One region of the Shewanella sp. SM101 genome, then DNA from elsewhere that is predicted to be linked to it. Evidence: predicted binding sites of a transcription regulator. Region 1 holds the regulator's gene; the other holds the start of a gene.

Region 1 (10,100 bases):
CGAGTATTCCTTAGGATAGAGAGTGTAGGGATAAGGTTTTTATAAGTGTCGGTTTGCAGATGAACTATGGCGTTAGCAACAGCCAGATTCATTGCAACCGCTTTATTATTCACGCTTGGCTTAGGGCGTAAAGCGTTCAGCCGGTTTGCGGGATTTGATGTTAAATCTTGAACAGCAAAAGGGGTATTTTCGGGCGGTGTTTGAATTGGGTTGGGTGGAGATAATGCAAGGGAGGGAACAAACGCAGGGCAAGGTTGGCACCACAGTGAAAGTGGTCTGCGAAAGCGGGCTGGGCCCGTGCCATTTTGCTCGAAAATGCTAACCATTAATCCGAGAGAACCTTGTTCTAGACTGCCGCGAAAAAGTGGCGACATTCTACCTTTTTTGACAAAATTTACCACAGCTATTTGCATCGCTCTTTGCACAGATCTTTACATAGCCCTTTACACTGCTCTTTATATAGTTCTGTGGCTTGAATCTAGCGGGCATAAGGATTTGCAAGGGAATCACGCGCTAACACTCAGTGCTGAGCATGATGGCGGACTGGTGTTCTGCGGACGAGCTAATGTTGAAGGGCTGTATTTTAGCGCGCTGATGTGCGAGCTTATGACGTAGCTGCAGCCGACAAGACCATCAAGCCAAATATCCAATGGAGGGAATATGAGCACAAGTCAGCATGTACATAATGATAATCAACGAGAGCTAGTATTAGAGCGGATTATCGATGCGCCGCCAGAAAAACTGTTCCGCGCGTGGACCGAGTCAGAACTCCTCAAAATTTGGTTTACGCCAAGGCCGTGGACTGTGGCTAGCGCGAGCTTAGATGTGCGTGCCGGTGGTTCAAATGTGATCGTGATGCGCAGCCCTGAGGGGCAGGATTTCCCGAATCGTGGCGTGTATCTCGAGGTGGTTGAGAATGAGCGCATCGTATTTACCGATGCCTTTACTGAGGCTTGGGTGCCGTCCGATAAAGCCTTTATGACGGCAACCATTACGTTTGAACCTATAGATGGTAAGACCAAGTACACTGCGCGGGTGCTGCATTGGAATAGCGAAGATAGGCAGAATCATGAGGATATGGGGTTTTATCAGGGGTGGTCTAAGGCGACCGATCAGCTTGAGGAACTCGTCGCGAGCATTTAGCCGGTGAGTCTCAAGCCTCGTATCAGAGAGTAAACAATAAGCAGTACCTAGCCCAATTGCCCTGCATATTTTATTGCTGGGGATTGGGCAGGATCAGAGGTGTTATGTCGTCACAGAAAGAAGTACCAGTGCTTAAACAATCGGTGCTTGCGCCATCGCAACTCGCGCAAAGTGCAGCTTTGCAGGGCAATAGTTTTTTATCAAAACAGTTCAATGGCTTGTCGGAATTAGCCCAAGATCTACAGGGCATAGAGTTTGAGGATTGCTGCTTTCAAGATTGCCATTTTAGCGAGAGCGTTTTTCGTAAATGTAAGTTTATCGATTGTCGCTTTGTACGCTGCAACTTGAGCTTAGTGAAAGTGCCCCAGTGCCAGTTCAGCGGGGTCGAGTTTGAAGAGTGTAAGTTAGTCGGTATCGATTGGACCCGCGCCGCGTGGTCGCGTTTATCCTTTGCCGCGCCTTTTTCCTTTAAGCAATGCATTCTAAACGACTGCTCATTTTTAGGCTTGTCCCTCGATGAAATTATCATCGAAGAGTGCAAGGCCCACGATGTGGATTTTCGCGAGGGCAGTTTTAATCAAGCCAATTTCACCTACACGGATTTTAGTCATAGTCTGTTTGGCCGAACTCAATTATTGGAGGCGGATTTCAGCGAGGCCTCAAATTACGATATCGACATTTTTAACAATAAAATCAAAGGCGCTAAGTTTAGCCGCGACGAAGCGATTCGCCTGCTCAATTGCCTCGATATAGAGTTAATGGATTAATGCGATTGTAATCAGTTTGCGCCCGCTAGTGAGATGTTCTTATCCTGCTAGGGTTATCGTAATTGACTGTAATGTCAGTTTTCTTCTAAGCCGCCAGTGTCCAAACTGGCGGCTTTTTTCTGTCTTCTCCGTCGATGTAAAGCCTGTTCCCAATAAGCCTGTTGATCTTATTCACGTATTTCAAGGTCAGTCTTAGGTTTTAGTTGCGGTAGATCACACCGAGCTTCCCCATGTGGTTTACCACAATACCCACCTACCTCTTTCGGGATAACAATCTCTGTGGATGAGCAGTGTATTCAGCGTATGCCGTGTATTTTGAAGATATGGTGGCGCTGTTTTAACGCTTTATAACTAAAAAAGTAATCAAATCAGTGAGCAAACCTCTGCTCGATGGCGCCACAAATGGCGACTGACGGGTGGGATGAGCGTGATGGAGGTAACCATGATTGAGCTTAATAGGCGAACCTTTTTAAAGGGAGCGGGAGCGAGTAGCGCCACGTGTGCGTTAGCCAGTCTGCTGCCGGGCAGCTTAGCGGCATTAGAGAATAAGCAGCTAAAGGGCATGGGCAAGGAAATTGCCAGTATTTGCGAAATGTGTTCAACCCGTTGCCCGATTTCGGCGCGGGTGATTGAGGGCAAAAACGTCTTCATTAGTGGCAACAAGGCCGCTAAGTCCTTTGGCGGTAAAGTGTGTGCCCGAGGCGGCGCAGGCCATAGCTTACTGTACGATCCACAGCGTATCGTTAAACCGTTAAAGCGGGTTGGCGAGCGCGGCGAAGGCAAATGGGCCGAGATCAGTTGGGATGAGGCTTATCAACTTATCGCCGAAAATCTAAATAAAATCAAAAAAGAACATGGCCCAGAGGCAGTGGCATTCTCGTCCAAATCGGGCTCACAAGAAAAGCATTTGTTTCACCTTGCGACCGCCTTTGGTAGTCCAAATACCTTTACCCACGCGTCGACGTGCCCCGGCGGTTATGAAATTGCCGCTAAGGCTATTTTTGGCACTAAGGTTAAACGTGATTTAAGTAATTCTAAATACATCATTAACTTCGGCCATAACCTGTACGAAGGCATCAATATGTCCGAAACCCGCGGCATGATGGCGGCGCAAATGGACAAAGGTGCCAAGCTGGTGGTGTTCGAGCCAAGATTCTCCGTTGTGGCCGATAAAGCTGATGAATGGTATGCCATTCGCCCCGGTACCGATGTGGCCGTCGCCTTGGCGTTATGCCATGTATTGATTGAAGATAATCTTTACGACAAGGCATTTGTCGCGCGCTATGTGGAAGGTTTCGAAGCCTTTGCCGCCGAAGTGAAAGCTTATACCCCTGAATGGGCTGAAACCATCTCCGATGTGCCTGCCAAAGACATTCGTCGCATCGCCCACGAATATGCGGCAAAAGCGCCCCATGCCGTGGTCGATTTTGGTCACAGAGCCACCTTTACCACCGAAGAGTTTGAGATGCGCCGCGCCCTGTACGCCGCCAACGTCTTGATTGGTAATATTGAGCGCAAGGGCGGGATTTATATCGGCCAGAAACCCGGTGATTACAACAAGCTTGCCGGTGAAGCGGTTGCGCCCGTATTGGCAAAACCTGGCGTGAAAGACATGCCAAAACCAGCAGCGAAACGTATCGATCAGGTGGAAGAACAGTACGCCATGATGTGGACATCGGGCGGCGTTTATCAAACTATTCTCGATGCCACATTAAGCGCTGTTCCTTACCAGTTACACGGCTGGGTGATGTCACGCACTAACCCAATGCAAACCATGACAGACAGGGCGCGCGTTGTTGAAGCGATGAAAAAGCTCGACTTTATCGCCGTGTGTGATGTGTATATCAGCGAAACCGCCGCCTATGCGGACGTGATTTTACCTGAGTCGACTTATCTTGAACGTGATGAATAAATTGCTGATAAGTCAGGTAAAAATCCGGCCTATTATGTGCGCCAACGGGTCGTTGAAACCTTAGGTGATACTAAGCCTTCTTGGCAGATCTTTAAGGATGTGGGTGTGGCTATGGGCCTTGGCGAGTTCTATCCATGGGAAAACATGGAAACCCTGCAAATGCTGCAGGTGAACCGCGACACTGACCTGCTGCGCCGGATCAAAGACGAAGGTTTTGTGAGCTTTGGTAAGCCAATTATGTTGTGCGAGCCTAAGATGGTTGCCGAGTTTATTAAGGCATACCCCAATGCGCGACCTGCCGATGAAGACGGCACTTACGCCAGTGCACTGACCTTTAAAACCCCGAGTGGCAAGATTGAACTCACTTCCGCGAAAGTCGAAGCCATGGCACCGGGCCGTGGGGTGATCAAGTTCCGCGAAGTGAATCTTAAAAAAGCAGATGAGCTGTACTTTATCCAAGGCAAAGTGGCGGTGCACACCAATGGTGCAACCCACAATGTACCTATGCTCGCTAACCTGATGTCGGATAACGCTGTGTGGGTTCACCCCGTCACTGCGGGCAAATTAGGCATCAGCAATGGCGACCCAATCCGCCTCACCAGCAGTGTTGGCACAGAAGAAGGCCATGCCTTAGTCACGCCGGGTATTCGCCAAGATACTGTGTTTGCTTACATGGGCTTTGGTTCTAAAAACAAAGAGTTGGTCAGAGCAACGGGCAAAGGTATCCACTGCGGTAACTTACTGCCGCACGTTACTGCTCCTGTGTGTGGCATGACAGTGCACACCACGGGCGTCACGCTGGCAAAGCGCTAATCGGAGGCTTAAATGAATAAACGATATGTAATGGTGCACGACGAGAATAAGTGCATCGGCTGCCAAGCTTGTAACGTGGCGTGTCGCAGTGAAAATGGCGTACCCGAAGGCGTAACTCGTCTGCAAGTGCGTGTGGAAGGTCCCTTTGGTGAGATGCCCAATCTGCATTTCAAATATCACAGGGTATCTTGCCAGCAATGTGAAGATGCACCTTGCGTTAAGGTGTGCCCAACGGGTGCGGCCTATGTGGGTGAAGATGGCATTATCTCTATCCATACCGAGAAGTGTGTTGGCTGTATGTACTGTGTGGCAGCGTGCCCCTATAAAGTGCGCTTTATGAACCCAGAAACCAAGGCGGCGGATAAGTGTAACTTCTGTAAAGACAGTCGTTTAGTACGGGGCGAAGAGCCAGCGTGTGTGACAGTGTGTCCAACCGATGCCTTAGTGTTTGGCGATGCTAATGATCCGCAGAGTGAAGTGGCCATCATGCTCAACACTAAAATCACTTACCAAGATAAAACCCATTTGGGCACTAAACCTAGGGTATATCGCGTTCCTACCAAAAGAGGGGGGATTTGATTATGAACAATACTTGGGGCGACATGGCGCAATATGATCCTGTCACTTGGCACTGGGTCATCGCCGTTTACCTGTTTATGGCGGGGTTATCCGCGGGCAGTTTATTGATTGGCATTGGTTTACGCTGGGCGAATAAGGAACACAGCGCGGGAGCTGAAAGCAGCATTCTTAAGGCGGCAGCCATTATTGGGCCTGTAGCAATTAGCTTAGGTCTAGCTTGCTTAGTGTTTGACTTAACCAAACCATTCCATTTCTGGTTGATCTTAATTCACTATAACTTCCAGTCTGTGATGGCAATCGGGGTACTGGCGCTGCTGGCGTATTCTCCCTTAGCTTTTGCGTACGCCATTATTGTGCTGCGGGATGACTTACCAAAATGGGGGTTGGGTTTCCTAACACCTATCGCTAAGTTACTTATGCCATTTCGAAAGCTGATTGAAGTATTGTTGTTTGTCCTCGCCATTGGCGTAGGGGCTTACACTGGCTTCTTAATTTCGGCGATGAATGCCTATCCTATGCTCAACACTGCGGTACTGCCTGCGCTGTTTTTAGTGTCAGGTCTATCCGCGGGCGCTGCGGCAAATGCGGTACTGGCGTTGCTGATGTTTAAGACTGACAGCCACGACAAAACCTTAGTGAAGATGCACGGTTTAGAATTGCCTGTGATGGCGATTGAAATCCTGTTCCTGTTCATGCTGTTCTGCGCCTTGTACTTCAAGGGCGGCGCGGCGGCTGCGGCCTTAGCATCGTTAACTTCTGGGCTATGGGCAAGCGTGTTCTGGATAGGCGTTGTCGGTATAGGTTTTGGTATTCCATTGCTGTTTATGCTGCTACCCGCCGCGACTCGCCACACTAAGGGCGCGATGATCATGGTGGCTTGTGCGAGCTTAACGGGCGTACTCGCCTTAAGACACTTTATTGTGTACGCAGGGCAAAGCTATTTAAGCTGAGTGTAATCTAGCTTTACATATTGATAGATAAAGAAAAAGCACTGGCAATGTCAGTGCTTTTTTATTGTTTGAATCTTGAGAAGGTTTGCCAGTACAAGCAGGACGCTTATTGGGGTAATAACTCGATAACCGACTTCACCGTTAGCACTAAGGCGCTGATACTGCACAGGACTAACGTCGCCATCTTTGTCTTCTCTTTATCGACACGGCCCACCAATCGCCCTGCGACTAAGTAACCTAAAATCACTGAGGGGAGCAGCATCAACGACAGCCACAGATGTTTTAATTCTAATAAGCCAGTGATTGCTAAAATAATCAGTGCAATCATGGAGCTAAAAATGAAGAAGGCCGACAGGGCAGCACGAAACTGCGAGGCATCTTTGCCTGCCAACAAAATCGCCATCGGCGGGCCACCAATCGCGGCGATATTGCCGAAGATCCCTGAAACCACGCCCGCACCGAAGAGGGTTTTCTTATTCACTGGCAGGCTGAATTTATACAGGCTGAGGATCACTGCGACAGTCACAATAGCGGCGATGGATAAACCGAGTATGGGTTGAGGCGCAAACAGTAATAAACTCGCGCCGATAAAACCACCGGGCACGCGGCCTATGAGCGCATATTGCAAGCCATTGAATTCTAAGTGACCGCGCTCACGCACTAAGGTCAGCAGGGCGATGGAGAAACCCATAGCAATAACAGGCGCAGGTACAAGTTGTGGATCGACGATATACAGCAAAGGACTGGCGACAACCGCAAGCCCAAACCCAATCAGACTTTGGGTTAATGCGCCCAGAAACACGACCAGCGAGGCTAAGGCGAGTGTCTGTGGATCTATCATAGAAAACATAGGATTTCCTATATCCCAAACCAACTCAAGATGGTGAAATTGAAAGTTTGAAGTCGCTTGGGTATAAACAAAAAGGGATCGTTAACGATCCCTATTGATGAGCACTGTGATATGACTTTGAAAGCGACGAGTCGCTATTCCATGTCTTCCCACTCTATTCCCATTTGATCCATCAACAACTTGGCTTCGGCGGGAATGCTGTCTGGATTATCTTTTGACAGATCTTCATCGTTGGGCAATGGCTGGCCAGTGTAGGCGTGCAAAAATGCCTCACACAACAGCTCGCTGTTGGTGGCGTGACGCAAATTATTGACCTGACGACGAGTACGTTCGTCCGTGAGGACCTTAAGCACTTTGAGCGGAATAGACACAGTAATTTTTTTTACTTGTTCATTCTTCTTGCCATGTTCAGCATAGGGGCTGATGTATTCCCCATTCCATTCAGTCATTGACTCACCTGTTATAACGCTAAATTCGGGGCAGATTTTAAACCCTTACAAAGAACAGTCAAATTATTGCTACTATTTCTTTGTGATTGCAAACAGATTTCTTTATGTTCAGACGTCTAAACGTCTTCACGCCTATTGACGATGGCGTTGGGCTTAGGTACATTTAGACGTCCAGACATCTCTATCAGTCTACCGAATTTAGGAGTCCCCCATGGCAGAGCGTCAATTAGCCACACTGGCAGTGCGTCAGGGTATCGAAAGCGATACTCAATATGGTGCAGTTGTGCCACCGATTTATTTGTCGACTAATTACGCTTTCGATGGTCATAAAAATCCCCGCGAATTCGATTACAGTCGTTCAGGCAACCCAACGCGCTGCATTTTAGGCGAAGCATTAGCGCAATTAGAAAAGGGCGCCACTGGCATAGTGACGTGCACTGGCATGGCGGCCATCACCTTAGTGACTACTTTGCTCGGCCCCGATGACCTATTAGTTGTGCCCCATGATTGCTATGGCGGTTCTTACCGTTTATTTACCAACTTGGCGAAGAAAGGCCAGTTTAAGCTCATTGTGGTCGACCAAACCGACAGCCAAGCGTTAGCCACCGCCATTGCCCAGAATCCTAAGATGGTGTGGCTCGAAACCCCATCGAACCCGTTATTGCGTGTGGTGGATATCGAAGCCATTGCTAAGGCGAGCCATGAGGTCGGCGCGCTGGTGGTGGTCGATAACACCTTTTTATCGCCGATATTGCAACAACCCCTATTGTTAGGCGCGGATATCGTTATCCATTCCACCACTAAATATATCAATGGTCACAGCGATGTTGTTGGCGGCGCTGTGGTCGCCAAAGACGTGCAAATCGGCGAAAGCTTACATTGGTGGTCGAACACTCTAGGCTTAACGGGGTCGGCCTTCGACAGTTATCTGACCCTGCGCGGCCTACGTACCTTAGCGGTGCGTATTCGCGAGCATCAAACCAATGCCCAGCGTATTATTGAGGTATTAACGCAAAGCCCTGTGGTGAGCAAAGTCTATTATCCCGGTCTTGCGGATCACCCTGGTCACGCCATTGCGGCCAAGCAACAACAGGGCTTTGGCGCTATGCTGAGTTTTGAGCTCAAAGGCGGCGAGGCCGAAGTCGTGGCCTTTTTAGGTGCTCTCAGCTTATTTAGCGTGGCGGAAAGTTTAGGTGGCGTCGAAAGTTTAGTGGCAGTGCCCGCCACTATGACCCACAGAGCCATGGAGCCGCAGGCGCGCTTCGAGGCTGGTATTAAGGACACCCTATTGCGGCTATCGGTGGGTATTGAAGATGCCGCCGATTTAGTTGCAGATATTCAAGCAGGATTAGCCGCCGTTGCGGCTTGTCAGTAGAGGAATAATAGATGGCACGTTGTCACTTACATAAATTTGGTGGCTCCAGTTTAGCGGATGCCGATTGTTATCGCCGAGTCGCCCATATCCTGTTAACCCACGGTCATAGTGATGATCTCGTGGTGGTCTCTGCGGCAGGTAAAAGCACGAATTTCCTGTATAAATTATTAGCGCTGCGTGATGCGGGTCAGCTATGGCAAGAAGAATTACAAGTGCTGATCAGCTACCAACAGGGGTTGATTGAGCAGTTGTTGTCGAATGAACAAGCCCGCGATCTGCGTGAGCGTTTGGCCACGGATAAAGCGCAACTCATCAGCTTGTTGTCCTTAGATGAGCGCAATGAATACCAAATCAACCATGTGGTGAGCTTTGGCGAACGTTGGTCGGCACGTTTAATGGCGGCGCTACTGCGCGAATCTGGCGTGGCGGCAAGCCATGTGGATGCCTGTTCAATTTTAGTGGCCGATGAAGCCGCTGTGCCACAAATTCGGGTACAAGAATCCCGCGCTAAAGTACAAGCCCTATTAGCCGCGCATCCCAATGAACGCTTAGTGATCACAGGTTTTATCTGCGCTAACGAGCGTGGCGATACCTTATTACTTGGCCGTAATGGTTCAGATTTTAGTGCTAGCTTGATTGCTAGTCTCGCTGATATCGAGCGCGTGACCATTTGGACCGATGTGGAAGGGGTGTTCAACGCCGATCCTAATAAAATCAACGATGCCAAGTTACTGAAAAGCATGTCACTTGCCGAAGCAGATCGCTTAGCGCGTTTGGGCTCGCCAGTATTGCATTCGCGCACTTTGCAGCCGTTATTCAATACTGAAGTGAGCTTAGCGGTGCGTTCAAGTTATGCATCGCACACTGACTTTACCTTAATCGCGCCCCACAGTTCGTCGGCGAGCGCGCCTGTGGTGACTAACCTCAATGCTGTGGTCCTGTTCGGCTTTAAACTCACGGGTGAGTTAACTCGTTTATTAGATTTATTGATTGCCGCGGGTTTAACGCCATTGGCCCATTGGACCTCTGCCCATCAAAGGGTTGAGCTTGCTTATACCGCTGAGAATCAAAAACAAGTTCAAAGATTACTCGATGCCGAGGCAGAAGCATTAGGGATTAGTGATCAGCAGATCAATACAGATTTTGGTTTAGTCGCATTAGTGAGTGCCGACGCCGAACATTATCGTCGCAGTTTCGCCCGTTTACTGAGCCGTGATGCTAAACCTTTGTTCAGTGGCGATTTAAGTTTAGTGACGTTAGTG
Region 2 (10,100 bases), on a different contig from region 1:
CAAACACTGTGTCGTGTCTTGGCTCATAGGCGACGGGGGCGATATCGGCTGCCACCATGCTGATAATGCGCTCTGGAAAGGCTAACGCCGTCGCCATGGCGATTTTACCGCCCATGGAGTGACCCACAATATGGGCGCGTTCAATAGCCAGTTCGTCGAGCAAGCTGATCATTGCAGTGGCGAGGCGAGGGTAGTCCATTTGATCCCAATGCTCACTTAAACCATGATTGGGCACATCGACACGAATAACTTGATACTGATTTTCTAATACTTGCCCTAGACCTTTGAGGTTATCTAGATTACCGAACAAGCCGTGGATCAAGAGCACTGCGGGTCCTTGGCCTGTGGAAACAAAGTTCATGGTGATTCCTGTTGGAGATTTTTAGCTTAGCGTGACGCGAATTGTGCCCTTAATGCCGTTGGCTTGACAAGTCAGTTGCCATTTCTATAGTGGGGGCGGCCAGTAACTTGTGTGCTTTTTCGGCAATTGTCGATTAACTGCTAGTTTGCTGTGCTATTTCCCGCACTTTTAGAATAATGGCGCTTTATCAGATTGATAGAGATAGATACACTGGTAACAGATCGCAATGATCTGCCCCGATCGCTGTGGTACACTTTTTTCGGTTAAGCCTGTCGAATAACAAAGGATAATTAAGGTTATGAAATATATCGAAGTAGATGAAGAGCTCTATCGTCATATTGCCAGCAAAACAGAACGTATTGGTGAGAGCGCCTCTGACATTCTTCGTCGATTACTCGGCCTGTCCGTCGATGCGGTCGAACAACCCCAGCCTTTGGCGATTAGCCAACCGAGCCTTGAAGCTGAACCTATTCAGCCCGTCGCGGCGCAAACAGTGCCAGCAGTGAATGATTTTAGTCGCTTAGTCGATGAACATCAGTTATCGCAGCAAAAAGGCGCAGTAGGGCGTTTTCTGTTTTTGCTCGAAAGTTTGTATCAATTAGCCCCAGAGCAATTCTCACAAATTCTGCAGATCCAAGGGCGCGATCGTTTGTATTTTGCTCGCTCTAAGGAGCAACTGCTCGAAGCGAGTGCTTCGGCTAACCCAAAAGAAATTGGTGCAAGTGGTTTCTGGGTAACGAGTAACAACAATACCGCCAAGAAACGCACTATTTTATCGGAAGTTTTAGTGCAATTTGGTTGTGATGCGACAGTCGCAGCGGGCATCGCCGAGCGCGTTTAATCCGCGGGTGAGCCAAGTTAGTACGACATTTTTCTACTTTTTCTAATTGTAATTGAGTGCAGGAGAGCCATAGGTGGCAATACATCAAAGGGCAGGACAAATCGCTAATCAGACGGATCTGGTCAATATTCCAAAACTGATGAGCCATTATTACAGCATCACGCCAAATATGGATGACGTACAACAACGCGTCACCTTTGGCACTTCTGGGCACAGAGGCTGCGCCTTCAATGGCAGTTTTAACCAACAACACATTTGGGCGATTACCCAAGCTGTGGTGGATTATCGCCAATCGGTGAATATCAATGGGCCGTTGATCCTCGGGATTGACACTCATGCGTTATCCTACGCCGCTTATTTATCGGCCATTGAAGTGCTGGCGGCAAATAAAGTCACAGTGAAAATCCAACAGAACGATGGATTTACGCCAACGCCAGTGGTTTCCCATGGGGTGATTTGCGCCAATCGCGAAGCCAATATTACGGGTGCGGCATTGTCCGATGGTTTGATCATTACGCCTTCCCATAATCCTCCTCAGGACGGTGGCATCAAGTACAATCCACCCCATGGTGGACCGGCCGAAGGTAATATCACGGCTTGGATTGAATCGCGGGCCAATGATTACTTGCGCCAAGCGTTAGCTGGCGTGCAAAAATTAGCGTATGCCAAAGCGCTGGCATCAGGCTATGTTAACGCCATTGATTTGATCACGCCCTATGTGGCTGATTTAGAAAATGTTATCGACATGCAGGCGATTGCCAACGCTAAGCTGCGTATCGGCGTTGACCCGCTCGGTGGTTCAGGGATTTTCTATTGGGCACCGATTGCCGCGCGTTATGGGCTCGATATCACCTTAGTCAATGATAAGGTTGATCCAAGCTTTAGCTTTATGCCGCTGGATAAAGACGGCAAAATCCGCATGGATTGCTCATCTCCCTACGCGATGGCCGGGTTACTCGCCCATAAAGAATCCTTTGATTTATGCCTTGGTAATGATCCCGATTATGACCGTCACGGCATAGTTTGCCCTGGTACGGGTTTGATGGATCCGAATCATTATCTTGCGGTCGCTATTGATTATTTACTGACACACAGACCAGATTGGAGCGATACCTTAGCCATAGGTAAAACCTTAGTATCGAGTGCGCTTATCGATAAAATCTGTGCTTTCCACGGCAAAACGTTACTCGAAGTGCCAGTGGGCTTTAAGTGGTTTGTCGACGGTTTAGCCGAAGCCACAATCGCCTTTGGCGGTGAAGAGAGTGCTGGCGCGGCATTTTTACGCCGTGATGGCTCTACTTGGTGTACGGATAAAGACGGTTTTATTCTAGGGTTACTTGCGGCAGAAATTCTTGCGGTGACAGGTAAAACCCCAGGTCAGCGTCACCAAGAGTTAGTAAAACAATTTGGCCAAAGTTTCTATAAGCGTATCGATAGCCCAATCAGTCTTGAAAACAAAGCCAAGTTTGCTTTGCTCAATGCCGATACCTTAAATGCCACTGTGCTTGCAGGTGAGACAATCGAAAACGTGTTAACCCATGCGCCAGGCAATAATGCGGCGATTGGCGGCATCAAAGTTACCACAGCTAATGGGTGGTTTGCGGCGCGTCCATCGGGCACTGAAGCGTTATTTAAAATCTACGGCGAAAGTTTTATCAGTGAACAGCATTTGGCTGAGATCATCAAAGATGCGCAGGCATTAATTGATAAGGCGCTAAACGCTTAATGCAGTAGTAGGTTTATAAAGTATCAAAAACAAACGCACTCAGATTTGAGTGCGTTTTTGTTTGTGTCTAATTCAGCTGTGAGTAGTTGATCTCATGCTGATTTGACCGTATTTAGTACTCGATATGACAACTCGGTAAGTTATTCTTATCGATGTAATTTTGATGATATTCCTCAGCAACATGGAACTGTTGCAATGGCACAATTTCAGTGACGATATGGCGTAATCCCCAACGCCCCGAGCGGGCAAAAGCTAATTTTGAGGCTTCTGCGGCCGCTTTTTGCTCTCGGTCGTGGAAGAAAATGGTGCTGCGATATTGAGTGCCAATATCTCCGCCTTGCATGTTCAGACTCGTTGGATTGTGGTTTTTCCAAAATACATCGAGCAAGTCTTCATAACTGACAAGGGCAGGGTCAAATTCCACTTGCACCACTTCGGCATGGCCCGTTTTGCCTTTTTTGACTTCTTCATAGGTTGTCGCCGCATTATTGCCGCCCATATAGCCGCAGGTGGCATTCGATACGCCGTTCACTTGTCTAAAAAAATACTCTACGCCCCAGAAACAGCCGGCACCAAAGGTTGCTAACGCCATAATTAAATCCAATAGAAGTCTAGATGGCTAAGAATTGTGATAAAACTTGAGTGCAAAAGCAAGCCTCAAGCTGGAATATTTATCATGGGAAATTCTTAGGGAATGTCCTAAGAATTTAACAATCAGCTTAGTTGAATGTCATTCCGCTTAAAACTGGGTCCTACGGCAATAAATGTCTGAGAACAGCACTAAAAACATGTGTTAGTATTGAAGCCGTTTTTTAGGTGCGAGTGAGACTAACCGCGGTGAGATAAATGCTTAAGTGGTTATTACTGCCTGTACTTATGCTATTGCGCCAATACTGTTACACATCATTATAAGGAGAATTCTGTGTTACAAGCTCTGTTAGATTCAAAGGATTTTTTAGCGCTCACCTTAGCCCATCCTGAACAGTTCGATGGCGAATTTTCATTTAACTTAGGCGATCATACTCAAGTGGAAGTGTGGGATACCGGTGTTATTGTTTTCGAACCAATACAGAATGAAGGAAAAGATATTGTGCTTTCCTGCGGTGTTCACGGTAACGAGACCGCGCCCATTGAACTCTGCAATAGCTTAATTAAACAACTTCTACAGCAAAAGATCATCGCAAAGCAGCGCACTTTATTTCTCATTGGTAACCCATTAGCGATTAATAACGGCACGCGGATTATTGACGAAAACATGAATCGTCTATTTAGTGGTGAGCATTCCAATCCACCAGGGTTAGTGAACCCTGAGCGAGTACGCGCGAAAAAACTCGAAGCCTATGTCGATCGTTTTTATACTGCGGTTGCCGATGGACGTCAGCGCATCCATTATGATTTGCACACGGCGATGCGCGCCTCGAAGCATGAAAAGTTCGCTATCTATCCCTATCGTCCAGGGCGCGCCTTTAGCGGCGAGCAAATTATGTTTTTAGCCGCAAGCGGCGTCGATACAGTACTTTTCCACCACGAACCGACCACGACCTTCAGCTATTTTTCTTCTGAACGTTACGGCGCTGATGCCTTTACCATTGAGCTTGGTAAAGTGTATCCCATGGGGCAGAACGACATGACGCGTTTTATCGCCACCCATGAAATGTTCATGCGCTTGATCACCGCTAAGCCGTTGGAGCTAGATGCATTTGATGCCGATAAGGTCAACTTGTACCAAGTGTGCCGCGTTATCAATAAACATTTCGATGATTTTGAATTTACCTTCGCAACGGATGTCGAAAACTTCAGATCTTTCCCGAAGGGCTTTGTTTTAGCGCGGGAAGGTGGGCAAGAAATTAAAGTGGAGCACGAGTTTGAGTCTGTCGTGTTCCCTAATGCCAAAGTGCCTATTGGTAATCGCACTGTGATTTGCCTGATTCCTGCCGTGAATGCGGACGTGCGTTAGGCTTGTAAAGCAATATATACATGCGTGGCAGGGATAACTTGTGGTTTGAGCTATGCCAATGGTTGATAGGTAGTTTACGTTAACGTAATGTTCGTCGGGCATATTCGTATAAACAGACGCATCAAAACGCTTTGATGCGTAATGAGATAACAAGAGCACAATATGAGCAAAGCAACACTCAACACTGATACAGTGCACCGTGTCGGCTTCTTGGATAAGGCATCGCTACACATTCCTATCCTTCGAATTCTACAAGCCGACGGCACCACTTATGAAACCGCGGTTTTGCCTGTGATAGATGAAACCTTAGCCACTAAAATTTACGATACCTGTGTATTCACTCGGGTACTTGATGAACGTATGCTTGGTGCCCAGCGCCAAGGACGCATCAGCTTCTACATGACCTGTACGGGTGAAGAAGCGGCGATTGTCGGCAGTGTGGCCGCACTCGATCAAGAAGATGTGATCCTCGCACAATATCGTGAGCATGCGGCGCTGCGTTATCGCGGCTTTACCACTGAACAGTTTATGAATCAGATGTTCAGTAACGAGAAAGATCTTGGTAAAGGTCGCCAAATGCCAATCCATTACGGCAGTGCGGCATTGCATTATCAAACGATTTCGTCACCGTTAGCCACGCAAATCCCGCAGGCGACTGGTGTGGGCTACAGCTTAAAAATGCAAGGTAAGCGCAAAGTCGCGGTTTGCTATTTTGGCGAAGGCGCTGCATCGGAAGGGGATTTTCATGCTGGCCTCAACATGGCCGCGGTACTGAAATGCCCAGTGATTTTCTTCTGTCGTAACAATGGCTACGCGATTTCTACCCCCACTGAAGAGCAGTTTGCTGGAAACGGTATTGCCAGCCGCGGTGTGGGTTATGGCATGCACACCATTCGTGTAGACGGCAATGACATGTTGGCCGTGTTAGCGGCAACCCAGCAAGCCCGTGCCTATGCGATTGAGCATAATGCGCCTGTGCTGATTGAAGCCATGACTTACCGTCTCGGCGCGCACTCTTCTTCAGACGATCCCTCAGGTTATCGCTCGAAAGATGAAGAAGCCAAGTGGCAGCAACACGATCCGGTTAAACGCTTCAAATTATGGCTTATCAACAAAGGTTGGTTGGCTGAAGCGGATGATGTGAAACTGCATGAGAAATATCGTGAAGAAGTATTGGCTGCGGTAAAAGTGGCTGAAAAAATTCCTGTGCCTATGCTGGATGAAATTATTGAAGATGTGTACGACAAGCCGACGCCAGTGCTGAAAAAGCAACTCGCCGAGCTTAAAGAACATATCAAGAAATATCCGCAAGCCTATCCAAAAAGTGCAGGGAGACTATAAGCCGTGGCTGAAATGAATATGTTACAGGCCGTCAATGAGGCCTTGTCGATTGCCATGCAAGCCGATGAACGCATGGTGGTTTTTGGTGAAGATGTGGGCCACTTTGGCGGGGTATTTCGCGCCACCTCCGGTCTTCAAGAAAAATTCGGGCGCGATCGCTGCTTTAATACGCCGCTGACAGAGCAAGGTATTGCCGGTTTTGCCAATGGTTTAGCCTCCAATGGCATGACCGCTGTGGCTGAAATTCAATTCGCCGATTATATCTTTCCGGCGTTTGATCAAATCGTCAACGAGTCGGCTAAGTTCCGTTACCGTAGCGGTAATGAGTTCGATGTCGGTGGATTAGTGTTCCGTACGCCCTATGGCGGCGGTATTGCGGGCGGACATTATCACTCACAATCACCTGAAGCCTATTTTACCCAGACGCCGGGGTTAAAAGTCGTTGTGCCACGCAACCCTGAGCAAGCCAAAGGCCTGCTGTTGGCGTCAATCCGTGACAAAAATCCGGTGATCTTCTTTGAGCCTAAGCGTTTATATCGTGCATCGGTTGGCGAAGTGCCAGCGGGCGATTATGAAATTGAACTGGGTAAGGCTGAAGTGGTTCGCGAAGGTAAAGACATCACCTTAGTGGCGTGGGGCGCGCAAATGGAAATCCTTGAAAAAGCCGCCGATATGGCCGCTAAAGAAGGGATCTCCTGTGAAGTTATCGATTTACGCACCTTGTCACCCTGGGATATCGATACTGTTGCCGATTCAGTCAAAAAGACCGGACGTTTACTGGTCAACCATGAAGCGCCATTAACCGGTGGCTTTGCTGGTGAGATAGCGGCGACGATTCAGCAAGAATGCTTCTTGTATCTAGAGTCGCCCATCAGCCGCGTTTGTGGTTTAGATACCCCGTACCCACTCATTCATGAAAAAGAATACATGCCAGATGCATTCAAAACGTTTGAAGCCATCAAAGCATCAGTGACCTTCTAGGAGTCCGGTATGATTAAAGATTTTATTTTGCCGGATATTGGCGAAGGTGTTGTGGAGTGTGAGTTGGTTGAATGGCTGGTCAAAGAAGGCGACACAGTCGTTGAAGACCAACCTATTGCCGATGTGATGACAGACAAAGCACTTGTTCAAATCCCAGCGCCTTTTGCGGGCGTAGTCACTAAGCTGTATTACGCCAAGGGCGATATTGCGAAAGTGCATGCGCCGCTCTATGCCGTTGAAATTGCAGGCGAATCTGTTACGGCTGAACCTGCTGCGACGACTGCAAAAGTGACTGAGCCAGTGGCAGTAACAAACGCGACCACGTCATCCAGTTCATCTGTCAGCATTGAAGAATTCTTACTACCGGATATCGGCGAAGGCATTGTTGAATGTGAGCTAGTTGAATGGTTAGTGAGCGAAGGTGATTGGGTTGAGGAAGATCAACCGATTGCCGACGTGATGACAGATAAAGCGCTGGTGCAAATTCCTGCCATTAAAGCGGGTAAAATTGCCAAACTGCATTATCGCAAAGGTCAGCTAGCTAAAGTACATGCGCCTTTATTTGCCATTGAAGTTGAACAGACGGCTTCTGCACCTGCGGCGACAATAAATACAGATACTGTGGCCAATGCCGCACCTGCAGCGCAGATTGTGAATGCAGAGCCTGCTCGCCAAGGTAAAGCCTTAGCCAGCCCCGCAGTTCGTCGCATGGCGCGGTCGTTAGATATCGATTTGAGCCAAGTACCTGGCACAGGAAAGCACGGCCGTGTGTATAAGGAAGACATCACTCGCTTCCAACAAGGCGCGAGCAATGTTTCTGCTCCAAGTGTGGCTCAGGTAAAAGAGGCGCCAGTTCAAGCGACTCAAGCATCTCAAACCCAAGTTCCAACATCTACAGTGACTCAACGCGCTGACACGGTTGAGCCTATTCGCGGCGTAAAAGCTGTGATGGCACGCATGATGGTGGAATCTGTGTCGAGCATTCCGCACTTTACCTATTGTGAAGAGTTTGATTTAACAGACTTAGTTGCACTGCGTGAAAGCATGAAAGTGAAGTATTCGTCAGATGAAGTGAAGCTGACCATGATGCCTTTCTTCATGAAGTCAATGTCGCTCGCGTTAAGTCAGTTCCCTGTGATGAACAGTCAAGTGAATGCGGATTGCACTGAACTAACTTACAAGGCACGTCACAATATCGGCATGGCGGTGGATTCTAAAGTCGGTCTCTTGGTGCCCAACATCAAAGATGTGCAGGATAAGAGCATTTTAGAAGTGGCCGCAGAAATCACCCGCCTGACCCAAGCAGCCCGCAGCGGCCGCGTGGCGCCAGCGGATCTGAAAGACGGCACGATTTCCATCTCTAACATTGGCGCCTTAGGTGGCACAGTGGCGACGCCTATTATCAACAAACCTGAGGTGGCGATTGTGGCCTTAGGTAAGTTGCAAACCCTACCGCGCTTTAACGCGAAAGGGGAAGTCGAAGCTCGCCAAATCATGCAAGTGAGCTGGTCAGGTGACCATAGAGTGATCGATGGCGGTACGATTGCTCGCTTCTGTAATCTGTGGAAACAGTATCTTGAACAGCCTCAAGAGATGTTATTAGCGATGCGCTAAGCCGCTGGCACGAATAACTGACACTAAAAGGACGCTAAAAGCGTCCTTTTTTATTTGCTTTGCACAAATGGGTTAATCTTTTGATCCCGATTACGTATAATTCCCGAACGTAGTTATCCTGATGGATGTGTTATGAGTCAGTTAGCCCCCAGCCCATTTGCTCCAACAATAGAAACCATTGATTACCCGTTTCCGCCTAAACCAGTGCCTTTGTCCGATGCGCAAAAAGCCGATTACAAGGCGCGTATCAAACAACTGCTCATTGAAAAAGATGCCGTTCTGGTTGCCCACTATTATACCGATCCTGAAATCCAAGCCCTTGCCGAAGAGACTGGCGGCTGCGTTTCAGACTCCTTAGAAATGGCGCGTTTTGGCCGCGATCACCCAGCAAAAACCTTAATCGTTGCTGGGGTCAAGTTTATGGGCGAAACCGCCAAGATTTTAAGCCCAGAAAAAACCATTTTAATGCCGACCCTTGAAGCGACCTGTTCATTGGATTTAGGTTGTCCGATTGATAAGTTCAGCGCTTTCTGCGACGCGCACCCAGATCATACTGTGGTGGTTTACGCCAATACCTCGGCTGCGGTTAAAGCGCGCGCCGATTGGGTGGTGACCTCCAGTATTGCCCTTGAAATCGTTGAGCACTTAGACAGCGAAGGCAAAAAGATCATTTGGGGACCAGACCGTCATTTAGGCAGCTATATTGCCAAGCAGACGGGCGCCGACATGTTGATGTGGCAGGGCGATTGTATCGTTCACGACGAGTTTAAATCGAACGCGCTGCGCGATATGAAAAGCGTTTACCCCGATGCAGCTATCCTTGTGCATCCTGAGTCGCCAGCCAGTGTGGTGGCGATGGCCGATGCAGTTGGCTCGACCAGTCAACTGATTAAAGCAGCGCAGACCATGCCAAATGAGCGTTTTATCGTGGCAACCGATCGCGGCATTTTTTATAAAATGCAGCAGGCGGCGCCAGGTAAAATTTTAATTGAAGCGCCAACCGGCGGAAATGGCGCAACCTGTAAGAGCTGTGCCCACTGTCCTTGGATGGCGATGAACGGTTTGCAGGCCATTGAAGCGTCACTCGCCGACAGCGATAAAACCACCCATGAGATTTTTGTGGATGAAGACTTAAGAGTTAAAGCGCTTATCCCACTGACGCGTATGCTGGATTTTGCCAAGACACTGAATATGAAAGTGAAGGGTAATGCCTAAGCCCATTATTTAGCTTTTCTTCAGCGTAATAAAAATCCCCGCCATAGCGTCTGTCTCTTCTACA

Evidence for each region. Region 1 encodes MetJ, which represses methionine synthesis genes. Its sites were predicted from a motif close to TAGACGTCTAGACGTCTA; they were not measured.
Region 2: the regulator MetJ is predicted to act here: its motif matches at 3,533-3,550, upstream of msrA (peptide-methionine (S)-S-oxide reductase MsrA).

What each region holds. Positions count from the first base shown of each region.
Region 1 covers NZ_JAKKRH010000056.1:4,927-15,026, forward strand. The annotation lists gene L5M38_RS21060 (hypothetical protein) at 1-413, opposite strand, end outside; gene L5M38_RS21065 (SRPBCC family protein) at 661-1,143, shown strand; gene L5M38_RS21070 (pentapeptide repeat-containing protein) at 1,248-1,910, shown strand; partial or broken gene phsA (thiosulfate reductase PhsA) at 2,353-4,635, shown strand; gene L5M38_RS21080 (4Fe-4S dicluster domain-containing protein) at 4,648-5,214, shown strand; gene nrfD (NrfD/PsrC family molybdoenzyme membrane anchor subunit) at 5,217-6,164, shown strand; gene L5M38_RS21090 (sulfite exporter TauE/SafE family protein) at 6,271-7,014, opposite strand; gene metJ (met regulon transcriptional regulator MetJ) at 7,149-7,463, opposite strand; gene metB (cystathionine gamma-synthase) at 7,675-8,838, shown strand; gene L5M38_RS21105 (bifunctional aspartate kinase/homoserine dehydrogenase II) at 8,850-10,100, shown strand, end outside.
Region 2 covers NZ_JAKKRH010000005.1:236-10,335, reverse strand. The annotation lists gene L5M38_RS03910 (alpha/beta fold hydrolase) at 1-361, opposite strand, end outside; gene seqA (replication initiation negative regulator SeqA) at 660-1,202, shown strand; gene pgm (phosphoglucomutase (alpha-D-glucose-1,6-bisphosphate-dependent)) at 1,276-2,928, shown strand; gene msrA (peptide-methionine (S)-S-oxide reductase MsrA) at 3,041-3,520, opposite strand; gene astE (succinylglutamate desuccinylase) at 3,851-4,885, shown strand; gene L5M38_RS03885 (thiamine pyrophosphate-dependent dehydrogenase E1 component subunit alpha) at 5,048-6,226, shown strand; gene L5M38_RS03880 (alpha-ketoacid dehydrogenase subunit beta) at 6,230-7,207, shown strand; gene L5M38_RS03875 (dihydrolipoyllysine-residue acetyltransferase) at 7,217-8,821, shown strand; gene nadA (quinolinate synthase NadA) at 8,954-10,036, shown strand.